Regions from separate parts of the Kitasatospora sp. NEAU-69 genome, predicted to be linked through region 3. Evidence: riboswitches for the same ligand, from Rfam matches in the RefSeq annotation. Region 3 holds a riboswitch; each other region holds the start of a gene.

Region 1 (5,192 bases), on a different contig from region 3:
CCGGCCGAGGTGGCGCAGGCGCGCGAGGCGCAGGTCCAGGTCTGGGGCGGCGAGCCGGAGCTGGAGCAGATGCTGCTGCTGAAGAACGCGGTCCCGGCCGGTGAGATCGACGGGTTCTACCGCGAGCAGATCGGCCTGCAGAAGCTGGCCGCGCTCTCCGGCCAGCAGCTCGGCACCACCGAGGGCAACAAGACGGTTCACCAGCTGCTCTCCGAGGCCTCGGCGGAGCTCAAGGTCACCGTCAATCCGCGCTACGGCAGCTGGGACGCGCAGCAGGCGGTGCTGGACGGCCCGTCCGCCGACTGGCTGCCGCAGTCCGGCGCTGCCGCCTGACGCCTGCGCTGCCACCTGAGCCGGGTCCGCCCGGACGCAGCTTCGCCCGGAGGTAGGTTCGGGGTGTGGACACCTCGAAGCTGACCCTCCTCACCACCACCCACCGCATCGCCCCCGGGCTGCTCAGCTGGCCGGCCTGGGAGGCGCTGCGGGCGGCTCCGCTGGTGCTCGTCGCCGACCCCGCGCACCCGCAGCTGCCGGCGCTGGCCCGGGCCGGGGTCGCCGTCGAGCAGGTCGAGCGGACCAGCGCGCCCGCGCTGGCCCGGCTGCTGACCGAGCGCGCGCCGCTGCTCTTCCTGGGCAGTACGGACGGCGACCCGGGGCTGACCGACGCACTGGCCAGGATCGCGGTCGAGCAGGCCGGCAGCGTGCCGGAGATCGAGCTGCTGCCCGGCTCGTACGACCTGCCCGGCGCCCGGCTGCTCGACCTGGTCACGGTGATGGATCGGCTGCGCTCGCCCGGCGGCTGCCCGTGGGACGCCGAGCAGACGCACGCCTCGCTGGTGAAGTACCTGGTCGAGGAGGCGTACGAGCTGGTCGAGGCGATCGAGGAGGGCGACCGGCAGACGCTGCGCGAGGAACTCGGGGACGTGCTGCTCCAGGTCTTCTTCCACTCCCGGATCGCCGAGGAGGATGCCGAGGACCCGTTCTCCATCGACGAGGTGGCCGGGGACATCGTCGAGAAGCTGATGTACCGCCACCCGCACGTCTTCGGCGACAGCGACGCGGACACCACCGAGCAGGTGGAGGCGAACTGGGAGGCGCTGAAGGCGGCCGAGAAGCAGGACCGCGAGTCGGTGCTGGACGGCGTGCCGGCCGGGCTGCCGGCGCTGGCCTACGCGGCGAAGCTGGTCTCCCGGGTGCGGCGGGCCCGGGACCGGCAGCCGGAGCTCGCCGCCGTGCCGGACGCGCCGTACGCGCTGCCCGCCGAGCTGACCGAGGAGTCGGCGGGCGCGCTGCTGCTCGCCGTGGTCCAGCGCGCGCACGACGCCGGGGTGGACCCGGACGCGGCGCTGCGCGCGGCGGCCCGCGGCTACCGGGACGCGGTCCGGGCAGCCGAGGGGCTCACGAGCGACTGAGTCGGGCGAGGGGCGGGGCGGGGGAGGGCGAGCGGGCTCAGCCGGCGAGTTCGGCGGTGATGACCCGGCGCTGCGGCGGGACGACCTCGCCGATCGCCTCGCCCAGCGGGTCGAGCAGCTCGGCGAGCCGGTCGAGGTGGCCGGGCAGCTCGGCCAGCGCCACGATGCGCTCGCCGTCCGGGCCGGCCACGCAGAACAGGTCGATCGCGCCGAGGTGCTTCTCGGCGGTGGAGACCAGGGCGGCGATGTCGCTGGGGAGGTGGATGTCGGAGCTGACGCCGATCACCGGGCAGCCGGGCTTGTCCAGCTCGGCGGCCAGGTCCTCGGCGGCCCCCGGGTGCGGGTCGGCGATCAGCAGACCCGCGGCTCCCGCGGCGGCGAACCGGTGGGCCGGTCCGGCCCCGTCGCCGCCGCTGAGTACCGCGATGACCACCACTGCCCCGGCTACTCGCATGGCCTGCTCCTCCCTTGGGGGCGACACCGCACTGTCCCGCCCGCCTTTGGCGTATCGGAGGATCGTAGGCGCCTCCTGACCCTCCGCAACAGGGATTACCCGCCAGGTGACCAGACTCACTCCTCCTCGCAGGGGATAACGTCGAGCCATGCCGGACCAGCCCGATACCCCCATGCCGCCCCTGTTCACCTGGGACTTCGCAGCCGACCCCTACCCGGCGTACGCCTGGCTGCGCGAGTACGCCCCCGTGCACCGGACGACCCTGCCGAGCGGCGTCGAGGCGTGGCTGGTGACCCGCTACGCCGACGCCCGGCAGGCGCTCGCCGACAGCCGGCTCTCCAAGAACCCGGCGCACCACAGCGAGCAGGCGCACCGCACCGGGCGGGTCGGCATCCCGGGGGAGCGGCAGGCGGACCTGATGACGCACCTGCTGAACATCGACCCGCCGGACCATACCCGGCTGCGCCGGCTGGTCTCCAAGGCGTTCACGCCGCGCCGGGTCGCCGAGTTCGAGCCCCGGGTGCAGCAGCTCACCGACCGGCTGATCGACTCCTTCGCGGCGCGCGGCACGGCCGACCTGATCCACGAGTTCGCGTTCCCGCTGCCGATCTACGCGATCTGTGACCTGCTCGGCGTGCCACCGGAGGACCAGGACGACTTCCGGGACTGGGCCGGGATGATGATCCGACACGGCGGGGGCCCGCGCGGCGGTGTGGCCCGCGCGGTCAAGCGGATGCGGACGTACCTCGCGGAGCTGATCCACCGCAAGCGGGCCGATCCGGGCGACGACCTGATCTCGGGTCTGATCCGGGCCAGCGACCACGGCGAGCACCTCAGCGAGAACGAGGCCGCCGCGATGGCGTTCATCCTTCTCTTCGCGGGTTTCGAGACCACGGTCAACCTGATCGGCAACGGCATGTACGCGCTGCTGCGCAACCCCGGCCAGCGTGAGCTGCTCCAGGACTCGCTGCGCCGCGGCGAGAGCGGCCTGTTGGCCACCGGGGTGGAGGAACTGCTGCGCTACGACGGTCCGGTGGAGCTCGCCACCTGGCGGTTCGCGACCGCGCCGCTGTCCATCGGCGGCGTCCGGATCCCGGTCGGCGACCCGGTGTTGGTGGTGCTCGCGGCGGCCGACCGCGACCCGGACCGGTTCGCCGCGGAGAACACCCTCGACCTGGCCCGGCAGGACAACCCGCACCTCGGCTTCGGGCACGGCATCCACTACTGCATCGGCGCCCCGCTGGCCAGGTTGGAGGGCCAGCGCGCGATCGCCACCCTGCTGACCCGGCTGCCGGATCTCCAGCTGGCGGCCGAGCCCGCCGACTTGCGCTGGCGCGGCGGTCTGATCATGCGTGGCCTGCGGGAACTCCCGGTCGGCTTCACGCCGGAGGGCTGACGAAGCGTCCGCACATTGCGTGGCGGAAACCGCGGAGGAACTGATTCCGGATCACCGTTCGACCATCCGACGGCGTGTCGAATCACCGCAGGTGAGGGCGGTTTGAATGGGCATCAACCCGGACAAACCTGATCTGTTGGTAGGCGATCCACGACCGTCTGTAATTCTCGTGTGATGTATGCGATATGAGCTTGTGATTGGTCAGGCAATCTGCCTACCCTCCCTGGAGTTCGCAGCTGCGAACCCCGCGCGCGGTACGCCGAGTCCTGCCCTCCGCGTCGTCGGGACACCGACCAACCCTTGGGCAGGGGCGGGGGACCCAGGATTTTCTGCCGTTCCCCACGGCTAGGGGTGAAGCCGCCCTCCGGCGGCCGGGCCACCTCCCGGTCCGAACCCGACAGCTCACCTCGCAGGCGTGCGGAGAGGGACACCTTCATGCTGTTCACCGGTAACGGTCGTCACCGTCGTCGCACCCAGGCCGAGAAGGCCATCGCCGTCGCCGGCGTGGCCGGAGTGGGCCTGGCCCTGCCGCTGCTCACCGCCACCGGCGCGCACGCCGCCCCCGCCTCGACCTGGGACAAGGTCGCCGACTGCGAGAGCACCGGCAACTGGAGCATCAACACCGGCAACGGGTTCTACGGCGGGCTGCAGTTCACCTCCTCGACCTGGGCTGCGTACGGCGGCACCCAGTACGCCCCGCAGGCCAACCAGGCCACCCGGGCGCAGCAGATCTCCGTCGCCGAGAAGGTGCTGGCCGATCAGGGCCCGGGCGCCTGGCCGGTCTGCTCGGGCGAGGCGGGCCTGACCCGCGGCGGCGGTGCCCCGGCCATCGACACCAGCACGCCGGCCGCCCAGCCGCAGGCCCAGACCAGGAGTCAGCCGCAGGCCCCGGCGCAGCCGTCCACGCAGCCGACCGTCCAGTCGCAGCGGACGCAGCCGCAGACGCAGCCCGCCGCCCCGCAGTCCGCTGCGCCGAGCTTCCCCGGCAAGGCCGGCTGGGACGGCGACAGCAAGGTCTTCTGGTACCAGAAGGACGGTGGCTGGTACTGGACCAGCCACCAGAGCGTGTACAACCAGTTCGCCGCCGCCCCGGCGCAGGCCCCTGCGGCCGCTCCGGTCCAGCAGGCTCCGGCGCACCCGGTCCAGCAGGCCCCGGCGCAGCAGCCCCAGGCGCCCGCCGCCGCGCCGAGCGCCACCGGCCACGACTACACCGTCCAGGCCGGCGACACGCTCTCGCACATCGCCCAGTCCCAGCACTTCACCGGCGGCTGGCAGGAGCTGTACCAGGCCAACCACTCGACCGTCGGCGGCGACCCGAACCTGATCGTCCCGGGCCAGGTGCTGCACCTCGGCTGACGCCGTGGCAGCGCGCTCTGCCGGGCCGTCGGGTCGTCGGGCCGGGTCCACCGGGCGCGCCCGGAAAGCCAGTTCGTGCGGGGTCGCCCCAGGTGGCCCCGCACGGGCATTCAGGTGAACTACCGGCAGGTAGTCGAGCCACACGGTGAGACGGCAGCCGGGCCCGAGTGGTCCGACCGGCCGGTGCGGTTAGGCTCTGGTCGTAACGACTCCGTTCCTCGTCCCAGGACCGCTGTCCACAAGGACCGCTTCCGCATAGGAGATGCCTCGTGCCGTCCATTGATGTCGTCGTCGCCCGCGAGATCCTCGACTCCCGCGGCAACCCCACGGTCGAGGTCGAGGTCGGCCTCGACGACGGCAGCACCGGCCGTGCCGCCGTGCCGTCCGGTGCCTCCACCGGTGCCTTCGAGGCGCTGGAGCTGCGCGACGGTGACAAGAACCGCTACGGCGGCAAGGGCGTCGAGAAGGCCGTCCTCGCCGTGATCGAGCAGATCGGCCCGGAGCTGGTCGGCTACGACGCGACCGAGCAGCGGCTGATCGACCAGGCGATGCTCGACCTGGACGCCACCCCGGA
Region 2 (5,192 bases), on a different contig from region 3:
CGAACAGGACCCTGAACGCGCAGGGCCCCGGGGGGGGGGGGGGAGAGAATACGAGTGGGGGGGAAGACAAGAACCCACGGGAAGAACCCCGAAACCAGCGTTCCCTTTCCCCAAAGGCAAAATCCCCGGCGCCCCGGGGCCCACACCGTACTCGGCGAACGGAGGCTCAGACCTTGCGGCCCACCCCGGCGTACATCCAGCGCGTGGTGCCCTCGGTCGGCCCGTCCGGGCGCCAGAGCGGCACGAACTCCACCCCGGGCTCCAGCAGCTCCCAGCCCGCCATCAGCTCGGCGACCTGCTCGCGGGTGCGCAGCCGGATGCCGGTGTCGGTCTTGTCCCAGGTCGCGGCGACCGCCGCCGCTCGCTCCGGGTTCCCCTCGTGGGTGCTGTGCGAGAGCAGCAGGTAACTGCCCGGCACGACGCGCTCCAGGACCTGGCGCACTGCCCGGTGCGCCTGCTCGTCCGTGGTGAAGTGCAGCACCGCGACCAGCAGCACGGCGACCGGCTGCGAGAAGTCGATCAGGTCGAGCAGCTCCGGGCGCTGGAAGAGCTCCTCCAACTCACGGACGTCACCGGTGAGCACCGTGGTGGCGTGGTTGTCGGCCAGCAGCGCGCGGCCGTGCGTGAGCACGATCGGATCGTTGTCGACGTAGACCACCCGGGCGTCCGGTGCGACCGAGTGCGCCACCTCGTGCACGTTGCCCGGCGAGGGCAGGCCCGCACCGATGTCGACGAACTGGCGAACCCCGGCCTGCGCGGCGAGCCGCACCGCGCGCTGCAGGAAGGCCCGGTTCTCCCGCGCCGCCTGCGGGATGTCGGCGGAGGCACTGATCGCGCTCTCGGCGGCGACCCGGTCGGGGCCGAAGTTGTCCTTGCCACCGAGCCAGTAGTCATAGATCCGGGCGGGATGCGGCCGGTCCGCCTGAAGGGCCGTCATGTCACGTGCGCTCTCGGGCTGCTGCACCGTCTCCCCCTCGCTCCTCGGCCGACGACTCGGCGGCCCCGGGCAGCATAGCGGGACGAATCGTTCCACTTGACCAGCGGGTATCCGGGCCGGACGAACAGCGGGCAGCGCCACTGGACGGACAGCGCACAGCCCGGCCGAGCGAACCGCGGGCAGCCCGGCCGAACGGCAACCGGGGCTCGGGCGTTGGCGTCCTTTAATGGCGAGCTCCGGCGGGTGCCCCCGGGTAAAGTCAAGCAGTCCGGCCGCATTCCCGCCGTGCGGCCCGTCTCGATTGCGAGATCAGATGCCCCACCTGCCCCCGGAGTTGCTGCCCGCCACCCGCCGCGCCCTGCTGCACCGGCTGGCCGTCGGCCAGTCGGAGGGGCGCGCGCCGTCCATGGTGGGGGCGGTGGTCCGCGGCGGTCATCCGGTGTGGACCGGCGCCCGCAGCATGATCGTCGGGCACGAGCCCACCGCCGACGTCCAGTACCGCATCGGCTCGATCTCCAAGACCTTCGTCGCCGTGCTGGTCCTGCAACTGCGCGACGAGGGCCTGCTGGACCTCTCCGACCCGCTGGAGCAGCACCTGCCCGGCACCGCCGCCGGCCGGGCGAGCATCCGCGAACTGCTCAGCCACAGCGCCGGACTGGCAGCCGAGACCCCGGGCCCCTGGTGGGAGCGGACCGCCGGCACGCTGCGCCCCGAGCTCTCCGACCTGCTGGAGGAGCAGCCGTTCCGGCACCCGGCCGGCGAGCGCTTCCACTACTCCAACCCCGGCTACGCGCTGCTCGGCGCGCTGGTCGAGCGGCTGCGCGGCGAGCCCTGGACCGAGGTGCTGCGGCGCGAGGTGCTGGAGCCGCTCGGCATGACCCGCACCACGCCGCTGCCGCAGGCCCCGCACGTGGACGGCTTCGCGGTGCACCCCTGGGCCGACGTGATGCTGCCCGAGCCGCTCACCGACACCGGCGCGATGGCGCCGGCCGGTCAGCTCTGGTCGACCGCCGCCGACCTCTGCCGCTGGGCCGCCTTCCTGGCCGGCAGTGCCGACGCGACCGGTGGTGACGGCGGCTCCGGCGAGAAGGTGCTGGCCGCCGAGACGCTCGCCGAGATGCGCCGGCCCGTCGCCGCGCCGGAGGACGCCGACCTGGGCTCCTCGTACGGCCTCGGCGTGCAGCTGATCCGCGACGGCGGCCGGCTGCTGGTCGGCCACGGCGGCTCGATGCCCGGCTTCCTCGCCGGGCTCTGGTTCAGCGAGCAGGACGATGTGGCCGCCATCACCCTCGCCAACACCACCGCCGGCCGGGGCATCGGCGCGGTCGCCAAGGACCTGGTCGCGATCACCGCCGAGTACGAGCCCGCGCTCCCCGCGCCCTGGCGCCCGTTCACCGACGCCGATCCGGAGCTGCTCGCGCTGACCGGTCCCTGGTACTGGGGCCCCTCCGCGCTCGGGCTGCACCTGCGGGCCGGCCGCGCGCTGGAGCTCACCGCGCTCGGCGGCCCGGCCCGCACCTCGCGGTTCGTGCCCGAGCCGGACGGCACCTGGACCGGACTGGACGGCTACTACGCGGGCGAGACGCTGCGCGTGGTGCGCCGCGCCGACGGCACGGTCAGCCACCTGGACCTCGGCAGCTTCGTGCTGACCCGCACTCCGTACGACCCCACCGCGGACGTGCCCGGTGGCGTCGATCCGACGGGCTGGCACGCGGGCTGACGATCGATCGGGCGGCCCGCCCGGCGACGGGCGGGCCCACCGATCACGCGGGTGCGGGTGAGCCGATCACGCGGGCGCGGGCCCACCGATCACGCGGGTGCGGCCGGTCCGATCATGCGGACGCAATCGTTATGGATCACTGTTGTGGATCTTTCGGACATTACGGCCCCGACATGAGACAGCTCACACCGACTTGTGCTAGGACCTTCGTCCCGCTTACGGTCCTACTCGTTCGTCTCCACACGAGACGGACCCCACTCTCCGGAACGCCGAGTCCTGCCGCCGGAACGAGTGGGCACGTGCACCCATCAGCACCACGGCAGGGGCGGGGGAACCACAGGTAAGTCGCCCTACCCGGACCTGTCCGGGCGGGGCTTGGGGTGAAGCCGCGCTCTTTTGCGCGGCCGGGCAACTCCAGCCCGAATCCGACAGCTCACCTCGCAGGCGTGGGAGAGGAAAAGCACTTCATGCTGTCCGTCAACGGTCGCATCAGCCTGCCCACTCGCAGCACCATCAAGCGCATCATCGCGGCCTCCGTGGTCGCCGGTGTCGGTGCCGGCCTTCCGGTGATCGCCGCGACCGGCGCCTCCGCCGCGCCGCTCCACCACTCCTACCCGGCGCACCACGCCGCGAGCCACACCGCCCCGGTCGCGGCTCCCGCTGCCGCCCCGGCCGCCGCCGCGCCGCAGGCCGCCGCCCCGCAGGCTCCGGCCGCCCCGGCCGGCTACACCGTGGTCAGCGGTGACACCCTGTCCAAGATCGCCGACACGCACAACGTGCAGGGCGGCTGGCAGAAGCTCTACAGCATCAACAAGTCCGTGCTCACCAAGGGCCCCGACTCGATCTTCCCGGGCCAGCAGCTGACCCTCGGTGGCGCGGCCCACGCCGCCCAGGCCCCGGCCCAGCAGGCTCCCGCCGCGCCGGCTCCGGCCGCCCCGGCCGCTCCCGCCGCCGCGAGCACCCCGGTCACCACGACCGCGCTCGCCGCCCCGGTCGCGAACACCCCGGCCGGCCTGCAGGCGCTCGCCGCCTCGATCGTCCCGGCCGACCAGCTGGCCTCGTTCGACCAGATCATCACCCACGAGAGCGGCTGGAACGTCACCGCCACCAACCCGAGCTCCGGCGCCTACGGCCTGCCCCAGGCCCTGCCCGGCAACAAGATGGCCTCGGCCGGTTCCGACTGGCAGACCAACCCGGCCACCCAGATCAAGTGGGCGCTGGACTACATGAACACCACCTACGGCAGCCCGAACGCCGCGTGGGTCTTCTGGCAGGCGCACCAGGCGTACTGATCGGGCTACTTCGAGCCGATCAGCTGATCAACCGATCCGCTGATCACTCGATCGCCAGATCAATCGCCTGATCGTCGAGGCTTGTCAGCTGCTTGTCCGACAGCTGACGGGTCGCCCGACGAGCACCACCGAAGGGCCCGGTTCACGTTGCGGTGCGTGAACCGGGCCCTCAGTGCGTCCCGGGGGCCGGTGCGTCGCTAGGCCAGCGTCGCCGGGCGGGCGCCCTCGTGGGCCAGCAGGTACTCCTTGCGCTCCAGCCCGCCCGCGTACCCGGTGAGCGAACCGTTCGCGCCGATCACCCGGTGGCAGGGGCGCAGGATCAGCAGCGGGTTCGCCCCGATCGCGGTGCCGACCGCACGCACCGCCGCGCGCGGCGCGCCGATCTGCTCGGCGAGCTTGCCGTAGCTGGTCGTGCTGCCGTACGGGACGGTGTCGATCGCGTGCCAGACCCGCTCCTGGAACTCGGTGCCGTGGGTGCGGAATTCGACGTCGAAGTCCTTCAGGTCCCCGGCGAAGTAAGCGCGCAGCTGCTCGGTGATCGCGGCGAAGGCGGCCGGCTCGGCCGGCTGCTCCGGGGCGACGGCGGCGCCCTTCTGCCCGGTCATCGACAGCGAACAGAGCGCGAGCCCGCCGGGCGCCGTCGCGGACGGCTCGCCGACCAGCAGCAGCTCGCCGAGCGGGCTGTCGATCGTGGTGTGCACGGTGCTGGTCATCGCCGGGACCTCTTCTCTCATACTGCTCTGCTCGTACTGCTTTGCTCGTGTTGCGGGGCACCCCTACTACTGTGCCGTGTGTCTACCCTGCCGCCTCGCGCGCAGTGGATCCGGCGGATTTCGGACATGACGCTGCGGCGGCGCGCTCCATCCGGATATTGGGCAGCCGATCGCGCCAGAGCAGCCGTTCCCCGGTGGGCCGGAAGCCGTGGTCCGCGTAGAACCGGACGGCGCGCCCGTTGTACTCCGTCACCCAGAGGCGGACCACGCTGTCGCCCGCCCAGTCGAGGAACTCGCTCATCAGACGGCGGCCGAGGCCGTGCCCCTGGGCGGCCGCGAGCAGGTACATCGGGCCGAGCGTGCAGCTGCCGTCCTCGACGCGCCGCCCGTGGACGAGACCGAGCATCCCGGCGCCGTCGCCGCCCGCCCGGACCACCCGGCAGAACGCCTGCTCGGGCCGGCTCAGCGCCTGCTCCACCGCATCACGATGGCCGGCGACACCTGCGGGCGTGCCGAGCTCGGCACGCTGC
Region 3 (5,192 bases):
GGCGCCGGGCGGGGGTCAGTCGCCCTGGCGAGGGGCCGGGAGTGGCAGGGTGAGGTAACTCGCGCGGCCGGTGCGGCGGGCCTCGGCGACCGCCTCGACCAGTGCGAGCCGGTTCGGGCGCAGCTCGGTGCGCCACTCGGTGAGCGGGCGGACCGCGAAGTCGGTGTGCTCGGCCGGGTCGAGCCGGATCGCGGCGAGCTGAGCCGGCGAGAGCGACCCGCCGTCGAAGACCACGCCGACCTTGAACGGCCACGGCTGCGACTCGGCGATGAAGAGCAGCGCGAGCAGCGGCGGCACCGGGTGCGCGGGCAGCACGAGGCCGGTCTCCTCCTGCACCTCCCGCCGCGCGCACTCCCACGGGTCGCTGCCCGCTTCGAGGTTGCCACCGGCGAACTGCCAGACGTCCGGGTCGTAGACCGACTTCAGCAGCACCGGATGGCCGCTCTCGTCGGTGAAGTGGACGGTGGTGAACAGGATGCCGTGCGGGAGGCTGCGGATGTGCTCGTCCAGCGGCAGTTGCGCCACGTCGTCTCTCCTCGGTTCCGGGCCGGTCGCTCTGCGCGCGCGGTCTCGGTCAGTCCTCGCTGATGACGCCGTCGAGGTAGACCCAGGCGCCCTCGTGGCGCAGGAAGCGGCTGTTCTCGTGCAACGCGCCGGGCTCGCCGTGCTCGCGGTAGTGCGCGCGGAACTCGACCGTGCCCTCGGTGTGGAACGGGCCGCCGTCGGTGCTGCCGAGGATCTCCAGGCGCACCCAGCGCAGCTCGGGCGAGAAGTCGATGGCAGGCGGGCGGGTGTCCGGGTGCCAGCTGCGCAGCAGGTAGGGCGCGTCCTGGACGGCGAAGGCGCTGAACCGCGAGCGCATCAGCTGCTCGGGCGTCGCTGCCTGAGCCTCGCCGCGGTGCAGCCGGCCGCAGCAGTCGCCGTAGTTCGCGGGCAGGCCGCACGGGCAGGCGGCGGTCGGCACGAGGCCGGGGCCGGAGCCTGAAGTGGTGGGGCGGGGCCGGGGCGAGCGGTTGGTGCGTCGGGACATGGGGCCATTGTGACGGATCGTCCGATGCGCTGGCGTCGAGGCCGGCCCTGGCAAGGACCGACCTCGACGCGTGTGGCCCGGTGTCAGGAGAGGTGCAGCTGCTGGCCGGGGAGGATCAGGTCGGGGTTCTGGCCGACGGTGCCGAGGTTGTCCTGGTACAGCTGCTGCCAGCTGCCGACGTGGTGGGCGCTGGCGATGTCGTACAGGTTGTCGCCGGACTGGACGGTGTAGGCGCCGGGCGTACCGGCCGCGGGCGCTGGGGTCGCGGGTGCCGGTGCCGGTGCCGCGGGTGCGGTCGGTGCGGTGGTCGGCGCGGGGACGGGTGCGTCCGGGTAGCTCGGCACCGCCGGGGCGGGCGCGGGGGTAGTCGCCGGACCGAACACGCTGAACGCGTTGAGCATGATGCTCGGCGAGAGGACCGGTGAGGTGGTCGGCGCGCTGGGCGTCGGGGCCGGGGCGGACGGCGCGGTGGGGACGGCGCTCGTGCCGGGGGTGGTCGTGGGCGCCGCCGGCGTGGTGGTGCTGGGCGTGGCCGGTGTGGTGGTGGCCGGGGGCGTCGTCGGTGCGGCGGTGGGGGTGCTCGGCCCGGCGGAGGGGGTGCCGGGGGTACCCGGCGTGGTGGTGGCCGGGGGCGTCGTCGGTGCGGCGGTGGGGGTGCTCGGCCCGGCGGAGGGGGTGCCGGGGGTACCCGGCGTGGTGGTGTTGGCCGGCGTGGTGGTGGCGGCGCTGGGGGGCTGGAGGCCCGGGGCCGCCGGGGTGGTCGCCTGGGTGGGCGTCGTGGCCGGGGCGGCCGGCTGAGCCGGCGTGGTGATGCCGGGCGCGGTGGCCGGCGGCGTCGTCGGCTGGCTCTGGGGCTGCTGCGGCTGGTTCGTCAGCGTCTGGGTGGGAGTGCTCGGCGCGGCCGTGCTCTGGGTGGGAGCGCTCGGGGCCGCACTGCTCTGGGTCGGGACGCTCTGGGTGGGAGCACCCTGGGTCGGGGCGCTCTGAGTCGGAGTGCTCTGAGTCGGCGGGGTCTGCGCGGGGGTGCTCGGCGCGGACGTACCCGGCGTGGGAGTGCTCGGTGCGGGGGACGGCGTCGTCGGTCCGGTCTGGCCCAGCCCCGCCGTCGTCGCGCAGCTGCCCCAGGCATTCGGCCCCTCGGCGGCCAGGATCCGCTCGGCGACCGTGATCTGCTGGCCCCGGCTCGCGTGGTCGGCGTCGGAGGCGTACTGGTCGCCGCCGTTCGCGTCCCAGGTGCGCTGGGTGATCCGCAGGCCGCCGTAGAACCCGTCGCCCGCGTTGGCGCTCCAGTTGCCCCCGGTCTCGCACTGCGCGACCGCGTCCCAGGTGGTGGGCGTGGCGGCGTGTGCGCTCGCGGCGGTCAGCAGCGGCAGGGCGAGGCCGACGCTCGCCACGCCCGCGGCGGCGACGGCGCGGTCGGCCTGGGACGGGCGACGGTGGCGGCCGGAACCGGAAAAGACCATGGAACGTACCTCTCCGCACGCCTTCGAGGTGAGCTGTCGGGTTCGGACCGGGAGGTGGCCCGGCCGCCGTCGCGGATCGCTCCGCTGGGCGGCTTCACCCCTAGCCGAGGGGAGTCGGCACTGAACCTGGGTCCCCCGCTCCTGCCCCGAGGTCGTGGTCGAGGTCCCGTAAGACGCGGTGGGCAGGATTCGGCGTACCGCGCTCGGGCGCCCGCTACAAGCGAGCTGCACGGAGACTAGACGGATCATCACACTGATAACAACCCCGCATCGCCGACATCACATGCGAATCACGGCAGCGCAGCGGTCCTCCGTGCAGACACCTCCGATCGCGGGAGGCGTCTCCAGTCCCGGCCGCCGCCTCCGGTCGGCATGGTTGCCACCGGCCACGGGAGACGCGTTCCGTCCGGCCCGATCCCGCCCGCCGATCCCCGCCCCGCCCGCTACTGTGGCGACAGAGCGGGGGAACAGAGCAAGGCGCGCAGCAGTTCAAGGCGCACAGCAGTTCGGTGACAGACCAGACAGATCCATCCATGACCTGGAGGGGACCATGGCGGACGACGCCGCGATCCGTGATCTCATCGCTGCCCGCAACGCCGGGGTGCTGGCCACCCTGAAGCACGACGGACGGCCGCAGCTGTCCAACGTGAACTACCACTACGACCCGGCGCGCGACCTGATCCGGGTCTCCACCACCGCCGACCGCGCGAAGGCCAGGAACCTCGCCCGCGACCCGCGCGCGAGCCTGCACGTGACGAGTGAGGACTTCTGGACCTGGGCGGTGGCCGAGGGCACCGTCGAACTCACGGCGGTCGCCGCCGCGCCGGACGACGCGGCCGTCGAGGAGCTCGTCGACCACTACCGCGCGGCCCGCGGCGAGCACCCAAACTGGGACGAGTTCCGCTCGGTGATGGTCCGTGACCGCCGGCTGCTCGTGAAGCTGCACGTCGAGCGCCTCTACGGTCAGACCGGCTGAGGCGGAGCCGAGCCTGATGCCGCGCTCGTCCTGAGCCTGACCTGAGAAACCGGTCAACGCCCTTCCGGCAGCCCGCAATCGTGGGTTTGCCGGATTGCCGGACACCGCACGGCGCGGCGCAGCACGATAGGGGTTGCGCACCACGACAGCTCACGACAGGAACCGCGGTGCGCACACCAGGAGTGAGGTGTGCTGTGCACGAACTGGAACCGGAGGTCGAGGCGTCGCAGGGCGATCCGCGCTGGTGGTGGGAGGTCGACGCCGCGCTGATGGGAAACGCCGCCGCGTTGGACGTCTCCATGCACTGGGCGCTCGGGCTGACGCTCTGGTCCGCCTCCCACGATCCCCGGGTCGCCGGGGCCGATCTGGACGCCGTTCGCGCCCTGGTCGGCCTCGCCGTCTACCGGGCCGCGCAGGGCGAGGGGGTCACCGACCCGGGCCGGATCCCGACCCTGCTGGCGATGATGACGCTCTCCCGGGGCGAGGCCAGAGCCACCGCCGAGACCCGCCCGCTCGGTTACGGCGACCGCGGCCGGTTGCGCCTCGACGACCGGGCCCGGCTGCGTGCGGCGCTCGCCGATCCGGACCCGGCGGTGTTCGAGGCGCTGCGCAAGGAGGCGGTGCTGGTCCTGGTCTCGAACACCGACCACGCCCGGGTGCTGCTCTGCCGGCGCGAGAACGATCCGCAGGTGTGGAAGGACCGCCCGCTGATCACCATCGCCTCGCGCGAGGGCCAGGTGCCGGATCTGGGGCTCGACTGGGACTGGTACAGCACGGCCTGAACGGGCGCGGCGTCACGGCCCGTCGAGCGACTCGGCGAGTGACGTGTCGAGCGACTCACCGAGGTCCAGCAGCGCGGCGTACCGCGCCTGGACGTCCCGCCGGTCGGCCGGCTCCGAGACCGACTCCTCGCAGCCGCGCCAGATCATCGCCCCCTGGTCCAGCAGCACCTGGCGGCGCCCCGGGTGCTCGGTCTGTTCCAGGACCCGGCAGAGCGACTCCAGTTGGCGGATCATCACGGCCGGCATGCCGGCCGAGGACTGCCGGATCTTCTCGAAAGCCCGCTGCACCAGCCGGTCGTAGGCGGGCTGCGCGGCGATCACCCGGATCCGGCCGGCCCGGTCGCGGTGCACCCGGCGCGGGTGCCAGCCGTGCGTGATCCGGCACAGGCAGTCGCTCAGCCAGTCGATGCACGTCAGCGCCGTGAAGGTGTCGTTGACGGCGGGGGAGAGCGCCCGGATGGCGATCTCCACCAGCTGGTCGACGCCGAAGGAGACGTCCTGGGTGAGCGTCCGGTACGGGCCGGTGACCTGCAGCCGGGCCAGCCGGCCGGTCAGCGCGGGCGCCGCGGAGGCCGGCCAGACCACCGCCAGCGGCCGGCCGCGGACCAGGAAGTGCCCCGGCCGGTAGGGGAGATGGAGCACCGCGTCGGCCTCGGCCGCGAGCGCTATCAGCTGCTCGTGCTTGAGGTACTGGAGGTATCCGCTCTCGGGCGTGGGGATCACCGCGCCGGTCCGGTCGATCAGCCGCAGCAGTTCGGCGGCGTCCGGCCCGCAGTCGTATCCCGGTGGCGGACCGCTGTCGCCGCCGCCCTGCTGCTCGATCGCGCCGGCCAGATCGGTCGCCACCGAGGCCACCACCTGGGGGAGTTGGATCAGCGTGGCGATGTGGTGGATGAAGTAGACCAGGACGGCGAGGTCGACCGCGGTCAGCCCGAGCGTGA
Region 4 (5,192 bases), on a different contig from region 3:
CGAGGACGAACTGGTCGAGATGCTGGTCGAGCGGGGGGTGGCGGGCATCGTCTTCGTCTCCGGCCTGCACGCCGACTCCACCGCCGACCACGACCGGTACGCCAAGCTGACCGGACGCCAGGTGCCGTTCGTGCTGATCAACGGCTACAGCGAGCGGATCGCCGCGCCGTTCATCTCGCCCGACGACCGGGCGGCGATGTGGATGGCCGTGCAGCACCTGGCCGAGCTCGGCCACGAGCAGATCGGCCTGGCCGTCGGCCAGCGCCGGTACGTGCCGGTGCTGCGCAAGATCGAGGGCTTCACCGCGGCGCTGCAGGCGGTGCTCGGCAAGACGGCCGAGGAGGCCGAGCAGCTGGTGCACCACACGCTGTTCAGCGTCGAGGGCGGCCACTCGGCGGCCGGCGCGCTGCTGGACCGCGGCTGCACGGCGATCGTCTGCGGCAGCGACATGATGGCACTCGGCGCGATCCGCGCGGTGCGCCAGCGCGGGCTGACCGTGCCCGGGGACATCTCGGTGGTCGGCTTCGACGACTCCCCGCTGATCGCCTTCACCGAGCCGCCGCTCACCACGATCCGCCAGCCCGTCGAGGCCATGGCCACCGCCGCCGTGGACGCCCTCCTGGAGGAGGTCGGCGGCGGCGCGGCCCAGCGGGCGGAGTTCATGTTCCAACCGGAACTGGTCATGCGCGGCTCCACCGGAGCCCGCCCCCACCGCTGAACCCCCGCCGGCAGCGCCATCCCCGCCCACCACGCTGACACCGCGCCAGCGTGGTGGCGCTGCGCCGGCCACGCGATCCCGGCCCCACCGCTGACACCGCGCGAGCGCTGGCAATCCCCTCTCCATCCCCACCCCGTAACGCTCGCCCTGCACCCGATGGGCATGCCTGAGCCCCGGCCACCTCTGGTGGCCGGGGCTCAGGCATGCCCATCGGGTTGCCCATCGGGTTGCCCATCGGGTTGCCCATCGGGTTGCCCATCGGGTTGCCCATCGGGGCTCGCGCTCAGCCGGGCAAGCCTGGGCCGGGCCCGGCCCAGGGCTGTCCGGCCCTCAGCCCTCAGCCCTCAGCCCTCAGCCCTCGGCTGCCGGGCGGTCCGTGTGGGGGCGGTCGAGTGCGGTGTGGGCCTCGCCCGTGCGCGCTTCGGTCCGCTGACCGCGGGCCAGGTAGTCGCGGACGATCAGCTCGACCGCGTCCTGCGGGTTCTTGGTGCCGCTGAGCAGCATCGCGTCGATGGCGAGATTGGCATCCAGCGTGACGGTCACCTTGGCCATGCGGGGTCCCCTCCTGATCGGTGGCGGACCCCCAGCATGCCGCACACCGGGAACGCCCGTGGGCCGCTCCCCCAAAGGGAAGCGGCCCACAGGCCCACAGTCGCGCAAGTGCCAAGTGCCAAGTGCCAAGCGCCGAGCGCTACGACCGACCGACGATCAGACCCGGCCGGCGAAGCTCGGGGCGTAGTTCGCGATGGTCTCGTACTTCACGCCCGCGCTCGGGTTGGCGGCCTCGACGAAGCTGCCGTTGCCCACGTAGATCGCGACGTGGTAAACGCCCGCCGTGCTGCCGTCGTTCGACCAGAACAGCAGGTCGCCCGGCTGCAGGCTGTTCATCGACACCGGGGTGGCGGCGGCGGCCTGGTCGGCGGCGACGCGCGGGATGGAGATGCCCGCCGCGGCCATCGCGGCCTGGGTCAGGCCGGAGCAGTCCCAGCCGCCGTTGCCGGTGCCGCCGTAGACGTACGCCTGGCCGACCTTGGACTCGGCGAACGCGACCGCGGTGGCCATCGCGCCGCTCGGCGCGACAGCGGCGGCCGGAGCCGCGGTGGCGGCCGGGGCGCTCGTCGTGGTGGTGGCGGTGGTGGCAGCGGCCGCAGGCGCGTTGCCGCCGCCCTGCTGGCCCGAGGTGCCGAGGTGCAGGCGCTGGCCGGGGTAGATGGAGTCCGGACCGTGGGTCAGCTGCGCCTTGTTGAGGTCGTACAGCTTCTGCCAGCCGCCGTCCACGTGGTGGCTGCTGGCGATGGTGGACAGCCAGTCACCCGCCTTGACGGTGTAGTCCTGGTTGCCCTGCGAGCCGTGGTTCCAGTTGCCCCAGCCGCCCTGGCCGTTCCAGCTGTGGCCGGAGCCACTGCCCTGCGCCGAGTTGCCCTGCGCGGGGGCGCTCGCGGCCGGCGTGCTCGGAGCCGGCGTGCTCGGAGCCGGGGTGCTGGTCGCCGCGGCGCCCGGGTTGATCGCCGGAGCGGCACCGCCCTGGGTCAGGCCGGCCTGCGGGCCGCAGACGGGCCAGGCGCCGGGGCCCTGGTCCGCGAGGACCTTCTCGGCGACCGCGATCTGCTGGTCCTTGGTGGCCTGGTTGGCCTGCGCGGCGTACTGGGTGCCGCCGTACGCGGCCCAGGTGCTCGCGGAGAACTGCAGGCCGCCGTAGTAGCCGTTGCCGGTGTTGATGCTCCAGTCGCCGCTGCTCTCGCACTGGGCGACCTTGTCCCAGGTGGAGACCGTCGCGGCGGACGCCGTGGTGGCGGTGATGCACGGCAGGCTGAGGCCCAGGCCGACCAGGCCGGTGGCCGCGATCAGGCGGCGCGCGTTGCGGGACGGACGGGTCGTGCCGGTAGTGGGCAGCATGAAGACGCGTTCCTCTCCTACGCCTACGAGGTGAGCTGTCGGATTCGGGCTGGAGTTGCCCGGCCGTGCTGAGCACGGCTTCACCCCTAGCCGCAGGCGTCGTGCCGGTCCGAGGACCGACGCCCGCAGCGCTTACCTGTGGTTCCCCCGCTCCTGCCGTGATGCGTCTGTGCGGTGCAAGCGCGACCGGTGGCAGGATTCGGCGTCCGGTTGCTCTTGGTCCGTGTGACCACGAACGGGGAGCACGTTAGACAGAGATAAGTTGAATTCGCAAATGCCTGTGACGGCCATCACATGGCCTTTTCGCCATTGTCAAGATCAATAGCGGAGATCATCTGACAGGCCTTCGGCTGCAAGGACCCTTCGTTGACGATCTTTACCTGGTAAGTAAGCCCTCGCCGACCGGAGTTGGCCTCCCGTCAGACCCGGCGAAACCTGATGCCCCATCCGGGATCAGTGAATTCGATCATGGCTCGCGAGGATGGGGGAGTGTCCATGAATTCGACCGACCAAAGGGTCGGGACCCGGGATCCGACGGTCCGTCCGAAGTGCCAAGACGATGGGGCGAATGTCCGTTTCACTCTGGTTTGGCATTTCTGACGACCCGTTCGCGGGTTTGCCGCACAAACGCACAAGCGTGGATGCACAAGAGCACAAGCAGCGAATGTGCGGCCGCGAAATGCACAAGCGCACAAAGCGCGAACCGGCAAAGCACAAACGCACAAACGCACAAACACGGAAAGGCTCCCCACCCGACTGCGGGTGGGGAGCCTCCCCGGTTGCTGCTGCGGAGCGCCTGAGGCGGTGTTACTCGGCCATCTCGGCTGCTGCGGCCGCTTCAGCGGCCTCGGCGGCGGCCACCGCCTCGGCCTCGATCTGCTCGGCGGTCGGCAGGCCCAGCTCGCCCAGTGCGACGAGGTACGCGGAGGCGATCAGCTGCCCTATGGTCGAGTAGCTGCCGACCGGGTCCGCCGAGGGGCAGCCGGTCTCCTCGGCCGCGGCGGCCAGCAGGGCCGGGTCCACCTCGGGGCCGATCACCAGCGGGGCGAGCGCCGGCCGCTGCGAGCCGGTGGCCCGCAGGTGCTCGACGGCGGCGGCGACCGAACCGGGCACGTCCAGCGCGGCCGGGACCACGGGGACGGCCAGGCGGGCCGCGAGCAGCACGCCGGTGATCCCGGCCGCGGCGGCGGCCTCCTCGCCACCGGCGGTGGTCAGCACCACGCCGTCGGCCGCCGTCGTGATGGCGAACAGCCGGGCGCGGTCGGCGCGGGCCAGACCGGCCTCGGAGAGCCGCACGTGGACGGCCTCGGCGAGCAGCGGGTGCGGACCGAGCGGATCGGTCAGCAGTGCGCCGGTCTCGGCGGCCAGCTGCTGCAGTGCCGTCAGCTGCTGGTGCGGGCCGGGTAGCAGCGGGATCAGCACCGGGGTCGGCAGGCCGGCCCCGACGGCGCCGGCGATCAGCTCGGCCGCGGTCGGCAGCGTGGCGCCGAACGACGGTGCCCCGGCTTCGCCCTCGCCCTCGCCCTGCGGCGCCTCGTCGGTCGCGGCCGACGGCAGCCACCCGGCGGCGAGTTGGATGCCGGGCTGCTCGCCGCGGACCATGGACAGGATCTCGTCGACCAGGGCGACCGTCTCGGGTGAGGCCTCGGCCGGGATGGCGAGCACCAGTGCGGGCGCACCGGCCGGCACCTCGGGCCGCTCGGGCCGACGGTGGCGCCCCCGCGCACGGGAGCCTGGAGTGCGGACGGGCAGTGGTGCGCCCGGGATGGCTGCAGTGCTCATGGCGGAGATCGTAGGACATTCGGGCGCACCTTCCGAAGTCGGGCACCCTCGCAGCTCAGCCGCCCCGTCCGGGTCGTGTCGCACGGTCAGCCCGCAGCCGGTTCCTCCGTTGCAACTTCCCCCGTTCCCACCGCGTCTAGTAGGTGGGCGCCCCACCGCCCGGAACGGCCGACGCGAATTCGCCCGAAAGCTCGGCTCCGCACTGCATGAAGTGACGGAGTGTGAGTAATCGGCTGCGAAGTTGATCACTTGGACCCAGGTGCCCCGCTCATCCCACCGGTCCGTCGTGGCCCGCCGACCGGCACCCGCTCGCCGCACGGCCGTCGGCCGCACGGCGAATGGTGTCCATATGTCCATGTACGCACCGTCAAACCGGCTGGTCGTGGCGTGATTCGTCGCCCCCGGTGCGTGGTTTGCCCGACTGCCGTGCACGCGCAAAATCGCATGCCGATGCACGTGCATTAGCGTTATCATTACGAGTAGTGAGGCATCTGCCCTGCCCGCACGAGCCGGAGGCGGCCGGCGGCCGGAGCGGTCGGGTGCCGAGCGGTACGAGCACTCCAGGCTCGGGCACTCCAGGCTCTTGGGAGATTTCTATGCACCACACGTACAACGGCATGGCGGCTGCGGACCTCGACGGTGTGGTCTGGCAGAAGAGTCGGCACAGCAACTCCAAGGGGAACTGCGTGGAGCTCGCCGCCCTCCCCGGCGGGGGTGTCGCCATGCGCAACTCGCGTTTTCCGGACGGTCCGGCGCTGATCTACACCCGGGACGAGATCGAGGCGCTGCTGCTCGG

The links. Region 3 has a riboswitch for cyclic di-AMP ahead of AC060L_RS22410 (transglycosylase family protein). Riboswitches for the same ligand answer to the same signal wherever they lie in the genome.
Region 1: another riboswitch for cyclic di-AMP. It lies ahead of AC060L_RS26240 (transglycosylase family protein); the one in region 3 lies ahead of AC060L_RS22410 (transglycosylase family protein).
Region 2: another riboswitch for cyclic di-AMP. It lies ahead of AC060L_RS01200 (aggregation-promoting factor C-terminal-like domain-containing protein); the one in region 3 lies ahead of AC060L_RS22410 (transglycosylase family protein).
Region 4: another riboswitch for cyclic di-AMP. It lies ahead of AC060L_RS33790 (transglycosylase family protein); the one in region 3 lies ahead of AC060L_RS22410 (transglycosylase family protein).

What each region holds. Positions count from the first base shown of each region.
Region 1 is NZ_JBWXUE010000024.1:125,098-130,289, forward strand. It holds gene AC060L_RS26220 (SurA N-terminal domain-containing protein) at 1-333, shown strand, start outside; gene AC060L_RS26225 (nucleoside triphosphate pyrophosphohydrolase) at 399-1,412, shown strand; gene AC060L_RS26230 (SDR family NAD(P)-dependent oxidoreductase) at 1,450-1,866, opposite strand; gene AC060L_RS26235 (cytochrome P450 family protein) at 2,015-3,262, shown strand; cyclic di-AMP (ydaO/yuaA leader) riboswitch at 3,543-3,692, shown strand; gene AC060L_RS26240 (transglycosylase family protein) at 3,698-4,618, shown strand; gene eno (phosphopyruvate hydratase) at 4,888-5,192, shown strand, end outside.
Region 2 is NZ_JBWXUE010000001.1:285,203-290,394, reverse strand. It holds gene AC060L_RS01210 (SAM-dependent methyltransferase) at 167-937, opposite strand; gene AC060L_RS01205 (serine hydrolase domain-containing protein) at 1,251-2,657, shown strand; cyclic di-AMP (ydaO/yuaA leader) riboswitch at 2,994-3,119, shown strand; gene AC060L_RS01200 (aggregation-promoting factor C-terminal-like domain-containing protein) at 3,125-3,949, shown strand; gene AC060L_RS01195 (methylated-DNA--[protein]-cysteine S-methyltransferase) at 4,147-4,662, opposite strand; gene AC060L_RS01190 (GNAT family N-acetyltransferase) at 4,745-5,192, opposite strand, start outside.
Region 3 is NZ_JBWXUE010000019.1:145,867-151,058, forward strand. It holds gene AC060L_RS22400 (NUDIX domain-containing protein) at 16-525, opposite strand; gene AC060L_RS22405 (YchJ family protein) at 575-1,030, opposite strand; gene AC060L_RS22410 (transglycosylase family protein) at 1,114-2,493, opposite strand; cyclic di-AMP (ydaO/yuaA leader) riboswitch at 2,498-2,669, opposite strand; gene AC060L_RS22415 (PPOX class F420-dependent oxidoreductase) at 3,044-3,469, shown strand; gene AC060L_RS22420 (hypothetical protein) at 3,664-4,251, shown strand; gene AC060L_RS22425 (DUF2254 domain-containing protein) at 4,264-5,192, opposite strand, start outside.
Region 4 is NZ_JBWXUE010000045.1:44,967-50,158, forward strand. It holds gene AC060L_RS33780 (LacI family DNA-binding transcriptional regulator) at 1-718, shown strand, start outside; gene AC060L_RS33785 (hypothetical protein) at 1,070-1,270, opposite strand; gene AC060L_RS33790 (transglycosylase family protein) at 1,427-2,614, opposite strand; cyclic di-AMP (ydaO/yuaA leader) riboswitch at 2,622-2,790, opposite strand; gene AC060L_RS33795 (sirohydrochlorin chelatase family protein) at 3,422-4,396, opposite strand; gene AC060L_RS33800 (DUF397 domain-containing protein) at 4,993-5,192, shown strand, end outside.